DNA from 2 places in the Serinicoccus hydrothermalis genome. Region 1 is predicted to be linked to the other one. Evidence: riboswitches for the same ligand, from Rfam matches in the RefSeq annotation. Region 1 holds a riboswitch; the other holds the start of a gene.
The links. A riboswitch is a leader RNA that binds a small molecule or an ion and turns the genes downstream of it on or off. The one in region 1 is predicted to bind cobalamin.

Region 1 (6,781 bases):
TAGGTGACGGGCTTGAGCAGCAGGCCCTCGCGGATGCCGGTGCCAAGGATGCCGTTGCCGGTGGTGGTCGTGTCGAGGGTGTCGGTCATGGGGTCGTCTCCTCCGGGAGGTCTGGTCGGCGGGTGGTCACTGGCAGGAGTCGCACTGCAGGCGCTCCATCGGGTCGATCGGGCACTGCTGGCCGTCGACCTCGTCGACGACGGGCAGCTGCTCGACCTGCGGCGGCGCCTCGGCGACGGGGGCCGGGGTCGGGGTCGCCGAGGGGCGGGCGGCCGCGCCGAAGCCCGAGCGGGCGGGCGCGCTGCCGCCGCCGCTGGCGCCGAAGCCGCGTCGGGCACCGCCACCGCCGTTCGAGGTGGGCTGGGCCGCCTTGTTGACCTTGACCGTCGACTGCTCCGCGGTGTGCCGCGGCATCATGTGCAGGTAGTAGGTCGTCTTGACACCCATCCGCCAGGCCGCGGAGTAGAGCTCCTGCATCGAGCCGACGTCGCGGCTCGCGAGGTAGATGTTGCGGCTGATCGCCTGGTCGATCCACTTCTGCGCGCGGGCGGCCACGTGCAGGAAGGCGTAGGGCGAGAGCTGGAAGCTGGTGCGGTAGATCTCGGTGAGCTCGGCCGGCACCCCCTCCACCTTGGACAGGTCGCCCTGGTGCCGCAGCAGGTCCTCGCGCACCTGCTCCCACAGGCCCAGCTTGCGCAGGTCCTCGACGAGGTTGCGGTTGACCTCGAGGAACTTGCCGGCGCTGGTGGCCCGGCTGAAGATCTGGCTGAACTGCGGGTCCAGCCCCGGCGTAGTGCCGGCGACCAGGCCGATGGAGGCGGTCGGCGCGATGGCCATGAGGGTGGAGTTGCGCATCCCGCCCCGGACCTTCTCGCGCAGCACGTCCCAGTCCATGGCGCTGCCGCGGTCGACCTCGACGGTCAGGCCACGGTCGGCCTCCATGAGCTCGATGGTGTCGACGGGCACCATGCCCTCGCTCCAGCGCGACCCCTCGAAGTTGGGGTATGCGCCGCGCTCGCGGGCCAGGTCGGCGCTGGCGTCGATGGCGTGCCAGGAGACGAACTCCACCATCCGGTCGATGAGGTCGTAGGCCTCGGTCGACTCGTAGGACAGGCCGAAGCGCTCGACCAGGTCGGTGAAGCCCATGACACCCAGGCCGAGCGCCCGGTTGAGCTCGTTGGAGCGCTCGGACTCGGGCACCGAGCTGATGGTGATGTCGATGAGGTTGTCCAGCTGCCGCACGGCCAGCCGGGCCGAGTGGGCCAGGCGGTCCCAGTCGATGGTCACCTCGCCGGTGCTGTGCCGGCCGTGGACGTGGCGGGAGAGGTTGATCGAGGCCAGGTTGCAGACCGAGACGTTGTCGCGGTCCTGCGGCAGCGTGATCTCGGTGCACAGGTTGGAGGAGTGGATCGTCCCGGTGTTGTTGTTGAGCGCCCGGGTGTTGATCGAGTCCTTCCAGGTCAGCCAGGGGTGGCTGGTGGTCTGCAGCGAGATGAGGATGGCCTTCCACTGCTCCCGCGCACGCAGCTTCTTGTGCCGCAGCCGGCCGGCCTTGGCCTGGGCGACGTAACCGGCATACCGGGCGGAGAAGTCCGCGCCGGTGGCCTCGACCAGGTCGGGGGTCTCCAGCGGGTCGAAGAGGAACCACTCGTCGTCGGCCGCGACGCGCTTCATGAACTCGTCGCTCAACCACACCGCGGTGTTGGCGGTGCGGGTGCGGCGGTAGGGGTCGCCGGAGTTCTGGCGCAGGTCGAGGAGGGCCGGGAAGTCCAGGTGCCAGTTCTCCATGTAGAAGCACAGGGCGCCGAACTTCTTGCCGCCGCGGCTCACCGCGCGCAGCGTGGAGTCGATGGTGTGCATGAAGGGGATCGGGCCGGTCGAGGTGGTGTTGTTGGACCGGATCGGGCTGCCCTCGCAGCGCAGCTTGGAGACCGACAGACCGATGCCGCCGGTGCCCTTGGTGAGCCACATGACGTCGCGCACGCTCTTGGCGATGTGCTCGATGTCGTCCTCCATCTGCATGACGAAGCAGTTGGAGAGCTGGCTGTAGGCGGTGCCCGCGTTGACCAGCGTGGACCCGGCCGCGAGGTACTCCAGGCGGGACATGGCGTCGTAGAACTGCAGCGCGGCGGTCGTGGGGTCGGCCTCGTTGAGGGCCAGGCCCATCGAGACGCGCATCCAGAAGAACTGCGGCGTCTCCAGCACGGTCTTCGCCCGGTCGGAGTCGTTGAGGGCATACCGCGTGCGCAGCGTCTGCGCGCCGATGTAGCGCAGCAGGTCGTCGCGCGAGGGGTCGAGCGCGTCGGCCAGCACCTCGAGGTCGAAGAGCTCGGTCAGCCGCGGGTCGAGCAGGCCCGTGCGCACGCCCCGGGCGACCACGCCGGGGAAGTACTGGCGGTGCTTGGCGGCGATGACCTCGGGGTCGTCCTCGCCGAGCAGGTCGCGGGTGTCGCCGAAGACGGCCTTGTACATCGTCTTCACCAGCAGGCGCGAGGCGATGGTGTCGAAGGCGGGGTCGTCCTTGACGTTCTGCAGGGCCACCTGGATGACGGCCTCGTCCAGCTGCTCGCTGGTGATCCCGTCGAAGAGGGTGATCTCCAGCTCGGACTGCAGCTGGGTGGCGCGCACCACGGCGTCGTCCAGACCCCGCGCCGCCGCCTCGATGGACCGGGCGATCTCGGACCCGTCGTACTCCGCGCGGGTCCCGTCGCGCTTGATGACACCAATGCTCATCGTTCACCCCTCGTGAACTCGACTGCTGCGACGCGCTCGGGTCACGCAGGGGAGGCGAGGGGGTCGCGGGTATGCCGCGTCCAGCCCCAGACCGTCCCTCGCGGTCGCGAGCCACGGGCACCATCGGGGCGCCCGTGCACTGGCAGGTCTTCGGACTCACGGGCGTTCGGTGGGCTCTCGCCTCCCGGTTCCTACTGGTCGCGGCTTCCCACGCCCCGACAAGGGCGCAGTGCCTGATGCGACGGTCGTTCCCGTTCACCGCTGCGGGGCAGTCCCGGGTTCTCACCGGGTTCCCTCTTGCGACGACCAGAGCCTCCGGAGTGTCCCGGTCGCCCTGGTCGAACCAGCTGCAGGAGACACTATATACACGAAAACCACACGGATGTAACCCCTACATCTTGTGTCTTCGGCGATGGGCAGCGACGGCCCGCCCCGGGCCTGACAGACTGGCCCCGTGGAGTTCTACAGCGCCTACGACCAGGGCTTCGCCCGCATCGCCAGCTGCACCCTGCCGGTCGAGATCGCCGACCCTGGCGCGAACGCCCGACACACCCTCGAGGTGGTCCGGGAGTGCCACGAGGACGGCGTCGCGGTCGCCGTCCTCCCCGAGCTCGGCCTGTCCGGCTACGCCATCGACGACCTGCTGCTGCAGGACGCACTGCTGGACGGCTGCGTGGAGGCGCTCTGGGAGCTGGTGGAGGGCACCGCCGACCTGCTGCCGGTCGTAGTGGTCGGGGCGCCGCTGCGGCACCGCAACCGGCTCTACAACTGCGCCGTCGTCGTCCACCGCGGCCGGATCCTCGGGGTGGCCCCGAAGTCCTACCTCCCGAACTACCGAGAGTTCTACGAGAAGCGTCACTTCGCCGCCGGTGCGGGGACCGACGGCCAGACCATCCGGCTGCCGCGCACGAGCCACGCCGACACGGATCACGTGGAGGTGCCCTTCGGCCCGGACCTGCTCTTCCGGGCGGTGGACGTGCCGGGGCTGGTCCTGCACGCCGAGGTCTGCGAGGACCTCTGGGTGCCCGTCGCGCCCTCCTCGGAGGCCGCGCTCGCCGGGGCGACCGTCGTCGTCAACCTCTCCGGCAGCCCCATCACCGTCGGCAAGTCCGCCGAGCGGCACGCCCTGGCGGCGCAGGCCAGCTCGCGGCTGCTCTGCGCCTACGCCTACGCGGCGGCAGGGGAGGGGGAGTCCTCGACCGACCTGTCCTGGGACGGGCAGACGATGGTGCACGAGCTGGGCCGGCTGCTCGTGGAGTCCGAGCGCTTCGGCCAGGGGGCGCACCGCAGCGTCGCCGACGTCGACCTCCTGCGGATCCGCGCCGACCGGGCGCGCAACGGCAGCTTCGACGACAACGCGCGCGCGCTCGGGGACCGGGTCACCCGCTTCCGCACCGTCGACCTCGTGCTCGACCCGCCGCATACCGACATCGGGCTGCGGCGCACCGTCGACCGCTTCCCCTTCGTGCCGGACGACCCGGACGACCTGGCCCTGGACTGCTACGAGACGTTCAGCATCCAGGTCACTGCCCTGGCGCAGCGGCTGGCGGCCATCGGCGACCCCCGGGTCGTCATCGGCGTCTCCGGCGGGCTGGACTCCACCCACGCCCTCATCGTCGCGGCCCGCGCCATGGACCGGGCCGGGCGGCCGCGCAGCGACATCCTCGCCTTCACGATGCCCGGCTTCGCGACCAGCGACCACACCAAGGACAACGCGACCGAGCTCGCGGCCTCGCTGGGGGTCACCTTCGAGGAGATCGACATCCGCCCCATGGCGCGGCAGATGCTCGAGGACCTCGGCCACCCGTTCGCCGGCGGGGAGCCGGTCTACGACGTCACCTTCGAGAACGTCCAGGCCGGGCTGCGCACCGACTTCCTCTTCCGCGCCGCCAACCAGCGCGGCGGCATCGTGCTCGGCACCGGTGACCTGTCCGAGCTGGCGCTGGGGTGGTGCACCTACGGCGTCGGCGACCAGATGTCGCACTACACCGTCAACTCCGGCCTGGCCAAGACGCTCATCCAGCACGTCATCCGCTGGGTGGTCGGCGAGGGCATGTTCGACGAGGCGACCGGCCGCGTCCTCACCTCGATCCTCGACACCGAGATCACCCCCGAGCTCGTGCCCGCCGGCGAGGACGGCAAGGTCCAGTCCACCCAGGAGAAGATCGGCCCCTACGAGCTGCAGGACTTCACCCTGCACCACGTCATCCGCTTCGGTATGCCGCCCAGCCGGGTCGCCTTCCTCGCCTGGCACGCGTGGCGGGACGTGGAGCACGGCCCGTGGCCCCCCGGGTTCCCGGAGGAGGGGCGGCACGCCTACGACCTGCCCACCATCCGGCGCTGGCTGGTCCTCTTCGTCGAGCGCTTCTTCGCGTTCAGCCAGTTCAAGCGGTCCGCGCTGCCCAACGGCCCGAAGGTCTCCTCCGCCGGCGCGCTCTCGCCGCGCGGGGACTGGCGCGCACCCTCCGACGCCAACGCCCGGGTCTGGCTGGCCGAGCTGGAGCGCAACGTCCCCCTCGGCTGACCACCCGCGCAGGAGGATCCCTCCTCCGGGCCGGTCGCGCCCGCATACCGTGCGGCCGGCGGGCAGGACGCCCGAAGCCACGCCGGACGGGCGCGCCGGTTTGACGCATCAACCATGCCAGGGAATAAGGTTAGGCATAATCCTTGCTTACCGATGAGCAGGCACACCGACGTGGGTGCCTGCTCACCCTTGTGACCGGACGGAAAGCCGCACCAGATGACGCAGAGCCAGCAGGACGCCCCGCTGATCGTCGACGGGCCGTTGTCCGACAACGAGCGTCTCAAGCGCGAGAGCAACTTCCTGCGCGGGACGATCGAGGAGGACCTGCGCGACCAGATCACCGGGGGCTTCGGGCCGGACAACTTCCAGCTCATCCGCTTCCACGGGATGTACCAGCAGGACGACCGCGACCTGCGCTCCGAGCGCTCCCAGCAGAAGCTCGAGCCGCTCATCAACGTCATGCTCCGCGCGCGGATGCCCGGCGGCGTCATCACCCCCGAGCAGTGGCTCGTCGTCGAGGACTGGGCCGAGCAGCACACGATGTACGGCTCGGTGCGGCTCACGACCCGGCAGACGTTCCAGTACCACGGGGTGCTCAAGCCGGACATCAAGGACACCCACCAGGCGATCAACGCCGCGGGCATCGACTCCATCGCGACCGCCGGCGACGTCAACCGCAACGTGCTCTGCACCAGCAACCCGCTGGAGTCCCAGCTGCACGCCGAGGTCTACGAGTGGTCCACCCGGATCAGCGAGCACCTGCTGCCGCGGACCCGGGCCTACGTCGAGATCTTCCTCGACGGCGAGAAGGCCAAGAGCACGCAGGAGCCGATCCTGGGCAGCACCTACCTGCCCCGCAAGTTCAAGACCACGGTCTCGCTGCCGCCCAACAACGAGGTCGACGTGCACGCCAACGACCTCAACTTCGTGGGGATCGTCGAGGACGGCGAGCTCGTGGGGTGGAACGTCCTCGTCGGCGGCGGCCTGGCGATGACCCACGGCGACACCGCGACCTACCCGCGCCGGGCCGACGACTTCGGCTTCGTCCCCCTGGAGCACACCCTCGCCGTCGCCGAGCACGTCGTCACCGTGCAGCGGGACTGGGGCAACCGGGTCGACCGCAAGAACGCCAAGACGAAGTACACCCTGGACCGGGTCGGCACCGACGTCTTCAAGGCCGAGGTGGAGCGCCGCGCCGGCGTCACCTTCGAGCCCTCCCGGCCCTACGAGTTCACCTCTCGCGGCGACCGCTTCGGCTGGGTCAAGGGCCACGACGGCAACTGGCACCTCACGGTCTTCATCCTCAACGGCCGGATCAAGGACCGGCCCGAGGCGCCGATCAAGACCGGCCTGCGCAAGATCGCCGAGGTCCACCAGGGCGACTTCCGGCTCACCGCGAACCAGAACCTCGTCATCGCCGGCGTCCCCCCGCGGCAGAAGCGGGTCATCGACCGGCTCGCCCGCGAGCACGGCCTCGTCGACGACACGACGACGCCGCAGCTGCGCAACTCGATGGCGTGCGTG
Region 2 (6,781 bases), 1.7 Mb from region 1:
GCGGTGAAGGTGCTCGCGCGCGGCCTACCCGGCGGAGGAGCGGTCCTCCTTGGCCCGGACCAGGTCAAGGGCGATGACCGTGCCCAGCACGACGAGGCGCTCCCTGGCCGCCAGCTCGGGGGTGAGGTGCACGACATACCTGCTGCGGCCGAGCAGCGCCCGGGTGACGCCGGACCAGCTGCGGGCGACCGTCGCCATCTGGCCGCGCGGGCCGGACATGGTGAAGTCGAAGCCCCAGACGCTGCCGGTCAGGTCGAGCGGCTGCCCGTCGAAGTCCACCGTGAACCGCGTCTTGAACAGCGAGAACCGCTTGACCAGCTGCGCCAGCGGCCCACCGGTGCCGTCGGTCATCACCATGCGCTCGCGCCCGAGGGTCATGGTGTCCTGCAGCCGCAGCAGCGGGGTCTCGTCACGGTCGATCACGGTCAGCTCGCGGCTGCCCATGAGCATCCGCCCGAGCGCGCTCCCGCCGGTGCGGATCCGTCCGATCTCCTGACCGTCCGCGGCGTGGATGACGAAGTCGTTGCCGAGGAAACCGGTGACCTGGTCCATCACCCAGACGTCGTGCTCGAGAAGGTGCATGCCCCGATCCTGGCACGTCTCCTGGGGGCCTCGCCCGCGGTCGCCCGGGCACCGCGGGGGGCGTGGTGACCGTGGTCCACCACCTCTCGAAGCGCGATGCCCGGCGGGTGGCCGTCCGCGCACAGCTGCTGACGGCGCAGCGGCCCGGCGACGTCGTGGAGACCGTGCGCGAGCTCACCCTGCTGCAGATCGACCCGGTCAAGGCGGTCGCTCCGGCCCAGCACCTCGTTCTGTGGAGCCGACTCGGCAGCGCGTACGACCCGGGCGAGCTGGACCGGCTCCTGGCCGAGCGCACCCTCGTGGAGATCCTCGGCTTCGTCCGGCCGGGCGAGGACGTCGCGCTCTACCGCGCCGAGATGGAGCGGTGGCCGACCCCGTCGCGCCGGGACGGCTCGCTGCGCCCCTGGCAGGAGTCGAACGCCCGGTGGGTCGAGGCCAACGACCGGGCCCGGCGCGAGATCCTGGCCCACCTGGAGGCCGAGGGGCCAACCCCCACTGGCGCGCTCCCGGACGCGACCGAGGTGCCGTGGCGCTCCAGCGGGTGGACCGACGACAAGAACGTCCAGCGGCTGCTCGACCTCATGGTCGCCCGCGGGGAGGTCGCCGTCTCCGGTCGCGAGGGAGGGCAGCGTCTCTGGGACCTGGCGCAGCGGGTCTACCCCGACGTGCCCACGTTGCCGCTGGAGCAGGCGCGGGCCGAGCAGGACGCCCGCCGGCTCGCGGCCCTGGGACTGCTGCGCTCCCGGGGTCCGGAGTGCCCGGTCGAGCCGGGCGACGCGCGCGTGGCCGGGGAGGAGGCGACCGTCGACGGGGTCACCGGGACCTGGCGGGTGCACCCGGCATACCTCGACCCGGACGACCGCTTCACCGGGCGGGCGGCGCTGCTGTGCCCGATCGACCGGCTGGTCTTCGACCGCGACCGGATGGCCGACCTCTTCGCCTTCGACTACGTGCTGGAGATGTACAAGCCCAAGGCCAAGCGCAGGTTCGGCTACTACGCGCTGCCCGTGCTCGACGGCGACGAGCTGGTCGGCAAGCTCGACGCCACGGCGGAGCACAAGCGTGGGGTGCTCCGGGTCGACGCCCTGCACGAGGACGGCGACTGGAGCGCGGCGCGACGCGACCGGGTGGTCGCCGAGATCCACGACCTGGCCACCTGGCTGGGCCTCGACCCCGACCTGCCCGCCCACCTCGGCGGGTGACCGGTTCCAGGACTGACGCTCGTCGACTCGACCTAGGATGAGGTCATGAGCTCAGACATCGCTCGGGACGAGAGTGCGGGCACCGAACCCGCCGCGCATCAGCATGTCCAGGTGGTCTACGGCACCTTGGAGCTCGAGTACTCCGACGAGGAGTTCTCCGAGGCTGACGGCCACGTCGCCGAGCTCCTCGGCGCTCGGTGAGCCGAGCGGCGCAGGCGCTGGAGTAGCATCGTCGCGTCGCGGTTCGACCCCCTCCGGAGGGTCGTCGCAAGAGGGAACCAGGTGCGAGTCCTGGACTGCCCCGCAGCGGTATGTGGGAACGAGCGCGTCACGAAAGCACTGGGCGGATGTGCCTGGGAAGCGAACGCCAGTAGGTGCCTTGCACGAGGCGAGCCCACGAGTCCGAAGACCTGCCGTGACCGCAGGGCCCGTCCGGGCCTGGTGCCCGACGAGCTCGCGAGGGATGAGCACGGATGACCGACACGCATACCCCCACCGACCCCACCACCACCCCTGCACCCGGCCTGGTCGAGCGCCTCGACCAGGGGCCGGTGATCTGCGCCGAGGGCTTCCTCTTCGAGCTCGAGCGGCGCGGCTACCTCACCGCCGGGGAGTTCGTCCCCGAGGTCGCCCTGGAGTTCCCCGACGCGCTGCGGGCGCTGCACCGTGACTTCCAACGCGCCGGCAGCGACATCGTGGAGGCGTTCACCTACAACGGCCACCGCGAGAAGATGCGGGTCATCGGCAAGGAGGAGCTGCTCGAGCCGCTCAACCGGGCCGCCCTGCAGATCGCCCGGTCCGTGGCCGACGAGAAGCCCGGCAACCTCGTGGCCGGCAACATCTCCAACAGCAACCTGTGGGACCCGAGCGACCCCGACGCCCAGCGCGAGGTGCGCTCGATGTTCGAGGAGATGGTCGGGTGGGCGGTCGAGGAGGGCGCCGACCTCATCATCGGCGAGACCTTCTACTACGCCGGTGAGGCGCAGGCCGCGCTGGAGATCGCCAAGGCCAGCGGGCTCCCCGTGGTCCTCACCGTCGCGCCCATGGCCGGCGAGCAGATGCGCGACGACGTGGGGATCGTCGAGCTCTGCCAGCGGCTGGAGCAGGGCGGCGCCGACGTCGTGGGCATGAACTGCTTCCGCGGCCCGGCCACGATGCTGCCGTGGCTGCGGCAGATCCGGGAGGCCGTGAGCTGCCACGTCGCCGCGCTGCCGGTCCCCTACCGCACCACGGACGCCGAGCCCACCTTCTTCAACCTCACCGACAACAACGGCGTGATGGTGCCCTCGCCGCACGGCCGCACCTTCCCGACCGCCCTGGACCCGCTGTCCTGCAACCGCTACGAGGTCGGGGCATTCGCCACCGAGGCCTTCGCGCTCGGCATCAACTACCTCGGGGTCTGCTGCGGTGCGTCCCCGATGCTCGTGCGCCAGGTCGCCGAGGCGGTCGGTCTGACCACAGAGGCCAGCCGGTTCTCGGAGAACATGCAGAACCACTTCATGTATGGCGACAACGTCCGGCTTCCCGAGCACATCAAGGCGCTCGGCGGGTCCGCGTGACGCCTGCCGGCAAGGCGCCGGAGGAGTCGCGGCTCACCCTGTCGCAGATCATGGGTGCCACCGACACCAACCTCCTCGGGACGGTGCACGGCGGTGTCCTCATGCGGCTGGCCGACTCGCTCGCCGGCGTCGTCACCGCACGTCACAGCGGTGGCCCGACCGTCACCGTGGCCATCGACGAGATGGTCTTCGTCACCCCGGTCCAGGTCGGCGACGTGCTGCACCTGCACTCCCAGGTCAACTGGGCGGGGACGAGCTCGATGGAGGCCGGGGTGCGGCTCATGGCCGACCGGTGGGACCGCACCGACCCGCCGATCCACGTGGCGAGCGCCTACCTCGTCTTCGTCGCGGTCGACGAGGAGGGCGGCTCGCGCCAGGTGCCTCCGCTGCTGCCGCAGACCGAGGAGGAGCGGCGACGCTTCCGGGAGGCGGAGATCCGGCGCTCGCACCGCCTCGCGCGCCGGGACGCCATCGTGAATTCGCGAGCGAACGACCCCGAGTCGGCGTAGGGGTAGCGGGGACGAGCCGACTGCCAGCGCCCGGAGAGTGCCAACAGGGCATCCTCTTGACCGATCGGTAACCATGTGGTTACCTGTCCGCATGGACGTCTTCGCCGCTCTGGCCGACCCGGTGCGCAGGGACCTGCTGGCGCACCTCGCGGAGGAGGGGACCAGCCGGGTGGTCGACCTGACGCGCGACCGCGGCATCTCCCGGCCCGCGGTCAGCCGGCACCTGCGGGTGCTCAGTGCGGCCGGGCTGGTCTCGGCGACCGAGCGGGGGCGGGAGCGCCACTACGCCCTCGACACGACCCCGCTGACCCAGGTCGACGAGCTGCTCGGCCGGCTCCGCCACGGTGGCGGGTATGCCGCCGCGCAGCCGCCCGTGAGCGCCACCGCCCTCGACGCCCTCGACCTCGAGGTGCGCCGCACCGTCCGCGACCGCTCCCACCACGCGGGGGAGCGGCATACCGACGACACCACCACGGACACCGAGGAGAGCGCGTGATCACCGGAGCACCCGAGACCGTCGACGGCCAGCTGCACCTGGTCCTCACCCGCACCTTCACCGCGCCGATCCAGGACGTGTGGGACGCGATCACGCAGAGCGAGCGGCTGGGCCGCTGGTTCGGCACCTGGACCGGCGACCCGGCGAGCGGGCGGGTGGAGGTCACCTGGGCCTACGAGGACGGGGCGCCCAGCGAGCCCTACGTCATCGAGGTGTGCGAGGAGCCGACCCGGCTGCGGGTGCACAACGAGGGCGACGACGCCGAGCAGCTCTGGACGCTGGACCTGCGACTGGCCGAGGAGGACGGGGTGACGACGCTGCGGTTCGCGCAGGTCCTCACCGACACCTCCTCCGTCCACCACGTCGGTCCCGGGTGGGAGTACTACCTGGACCGGATGGCCGACACCGTGCGGACCGGCGAGGTGGCCACGACCACCTGGGACGGCTACCTCGCGATGGGGTCGGAGTACGCCGCGGCCTTCGACCTGCCCGAGGCGCAGGTCGGCGAGGCGCTGCTCATGTCGGCGCTCGGGCAGCTCAAGGACCTGGTCAGGGCCGGCGCCGACGGCGACGCCGCCACCATGACCACCCCCTGCGAGGGCTGGGACGTGCGACGGCTGAGCGAGCACCTCGTCACGACGACCGAGGCCTTCACCCGCGGGGTGCGCGGCGAGGCGGTCGACTGGACCGCGTCGCCGCAGCCGGTGGAGGGCGAGGTGGCGCAGGCCTTCGCGCAGGCCGCCGACGAACTCTTCCACGCGAGGTCGACCGCGGGGGAGAGCGTGGATCCCCCGGACTGGCAGCTCGCGGAGTACGCCGTCCACACCTGGGACCTCGCGACCGCGCTCGGGCGCCCGACGGCGGACCTGGACCAGCGGGTCGCCGAGCGCGGCGCGGCCTTCATGCGGGTCAACCTCAGCGACGAGAACCGTGGCGAGGCCTTCGGGCCCGCTCGCCCCGAGCCGCAGGCCGGCGACGCGTATGCCGACCTCGCCGCCTTCGCGGGCCGCGACGTCGGACTGAGGTCACCCGGGAGGCGGCCGGCGGGCGCGACGCCGCCCTAGGGTGAGCGTCATGAGCGACCAGCCCGGCAGCCAGGCCGAGTACGACCGCCACATCGCCGTCCGCGCCACCGGCGACGGGGGGTATGCCGCCGACCTCACCGACGGGTGGGCCGTCGGCGGCGGCCTCAACGGCGGCTACCTGCTCGCCGTCATCGGCAACGCCCTGCGGGCGGCCAACCCGGACAGGCCCGACCCGATCGCGATGTCGGCGTACTACCTCTCGGCCTCGGTCGCCGGCCCGGCGACCGTGCAGACCCGCACCGTGCGCGAGGGCCGGAGCACCACCACCGTCGCGGCCGACCTGGTCCAGGGCGAGGAGGTGCGGATCACCGCGCTGGCGACCTACGGCGACCTCTCCCGGCTCACCGACGAGGTCGCCACGACCGCGGACGAGCTCGTCCTGCCCCCGCCCGAGGAGTGCGTGCCGAACACGATGGCGCCCGAGGAGCTGCGCCGGTTCGCGCCGCTCATGGCCCGGTTCGAGATGCTCTTCGACCCGGCATACGCCGGCTGGGCGGTGGGGGAGCCGAGCGGCCGGGGCGCGCTGCAGGCGTGGTTCCGCCTGAAAGATGGGCGCGAGCCCGACCCGGTCTCGCTGCTCACCGTCGTCGACGCGCTGCCCCCGGTGACCTTCGACCTCGGCCGGACGGGGTGGGCGCCGACCATGGAGCTCACCGTGCACGTGCGCGCCGTGCCGGCGCCCGGCTGGCTGCGGGTACGGCACGCGACGCGCAACATCGCGGGCGGGATGTTCGAGGAGGACTGCGAGGTCTGGGACTCCGCAGGTCGACTCGTCGCGCAGTCCCGCCAGCTCGCCCGGGTCCCGCGCTAGGGAGGGCTCAGCCGATGGAGTCGCGGGCCGCGGCGTTGGCGCGCCGGACGACCTCGTCGATGGTCGAGACCAGCGCGGACTCGCCCTCGCCGATGGTGTCCCGGATCGCGTAGGCCTGGCGGGCCACCTCGGGGCGCCGCTCCGAGGGGAGGCCGCCGCGCAGGTTCGGGCCGATGTCCACGACGCTGAAGAGCATCACCGAACGGGAATCGGGCTCGGTCTCGCCCTTGAAGGCGGCCCGAACCGTCGACCTGAGCGCGTCCCGCCCCGCGGCGGGCGTCGGGCGGTGCCGCTGGACCTTGAACAGCCCGAACTTGCGGTCCGACCCCTCGGTGACGGCGCCCTCGGCGACCAGGCGGTCGAGGACCTGGTCGGACGTCGGCAGCATGGTGATGACCTTGGTGACCCGGATCGGCCCGTCAGCGGCACCGACCGTGCGCAGGGCCTCGTCCAGCAGGTCGTCGCCCACGGGCGTCGGGTCGTGGACGGCGACCTCCAGCTGCTGCTGGCTGCCCGTGACCGTGAGTCGGCCGAGAC

Region 2: linked by a shared signal. The riboswitch ahead of SGUI_RS10565 (homocysteine S-methyltransferase family protein) and the one ahead of SGUI_RS02705 (ribonucleoside-diphosphate reductase subunit alpha) in region 1 are both predicted to bind cobalamin.

What each region holds. Positions count from the first base shown of each region.
Region 1 covers NZ_CP014989.1:569,790-576,570, reverse strand. The annotation lists gene SGUI_RS02710 (ribonucleotide-diphosphate reductase subunit beta) at 1-89, opposite strand, end outside; gene SGUI_RS02705 (ribonucleoside-diphosphate reductase subunit alpha) at 127-2,733, opposite strand; cobalamin riboswitch at 2,858-3,097, opposite strand; gene SGUI_RS02700 (NAD(+) synthase) at 3,188-5,257, shown strand; gene cysI (assimilatory sulfite reductase (NADPH) hemoprotein subunit) at 5,474-6,781, shown strand, end outside.
Region 2 covers NZ_CP014989.1:2,277,590-2,284,370, forward strand. The annotation lists gene SGUI_RS10550 (TfoX/Sxy family protein) at 1-7, shown strand, start outside; gene SGUI_RS10555 (LURP-one-related/scramblase family protein) at 25-582, opposite strand; gene SGUI_RS10560 (DNA glycosylase AlkZ-like family protein) at 690-1,784, shown strand; gene SGUI_RS17465 (hypothetical protein) at 1,830-1,985, shown strand; cobalamin riboswitch at 2,008-2,216, shown strand; gene SGUI_RS10565 (homocysteine S-methyltransferase family protein) at 2,258-3,343, shown strand; gene SGUI_RS10570 (acyl-CoA thioesterase) at 3,340-3,852, shown strand; gene SGUI_RS10575 (ArsR/SmtB family transcription factor) at 3,944-4,348, shown strand; gene SGUI_RS17710 (SRPBCC domain-containing protein) at 4,345-5,412, shown strand; gene SGUI_RS10585 (thioesterase family protein) at 5,423-6,244, shown strand; gene SGUI_RS10590 (GOLPH3/VPS74 family protein) at 6,252-6,781, opposite strand, start outside.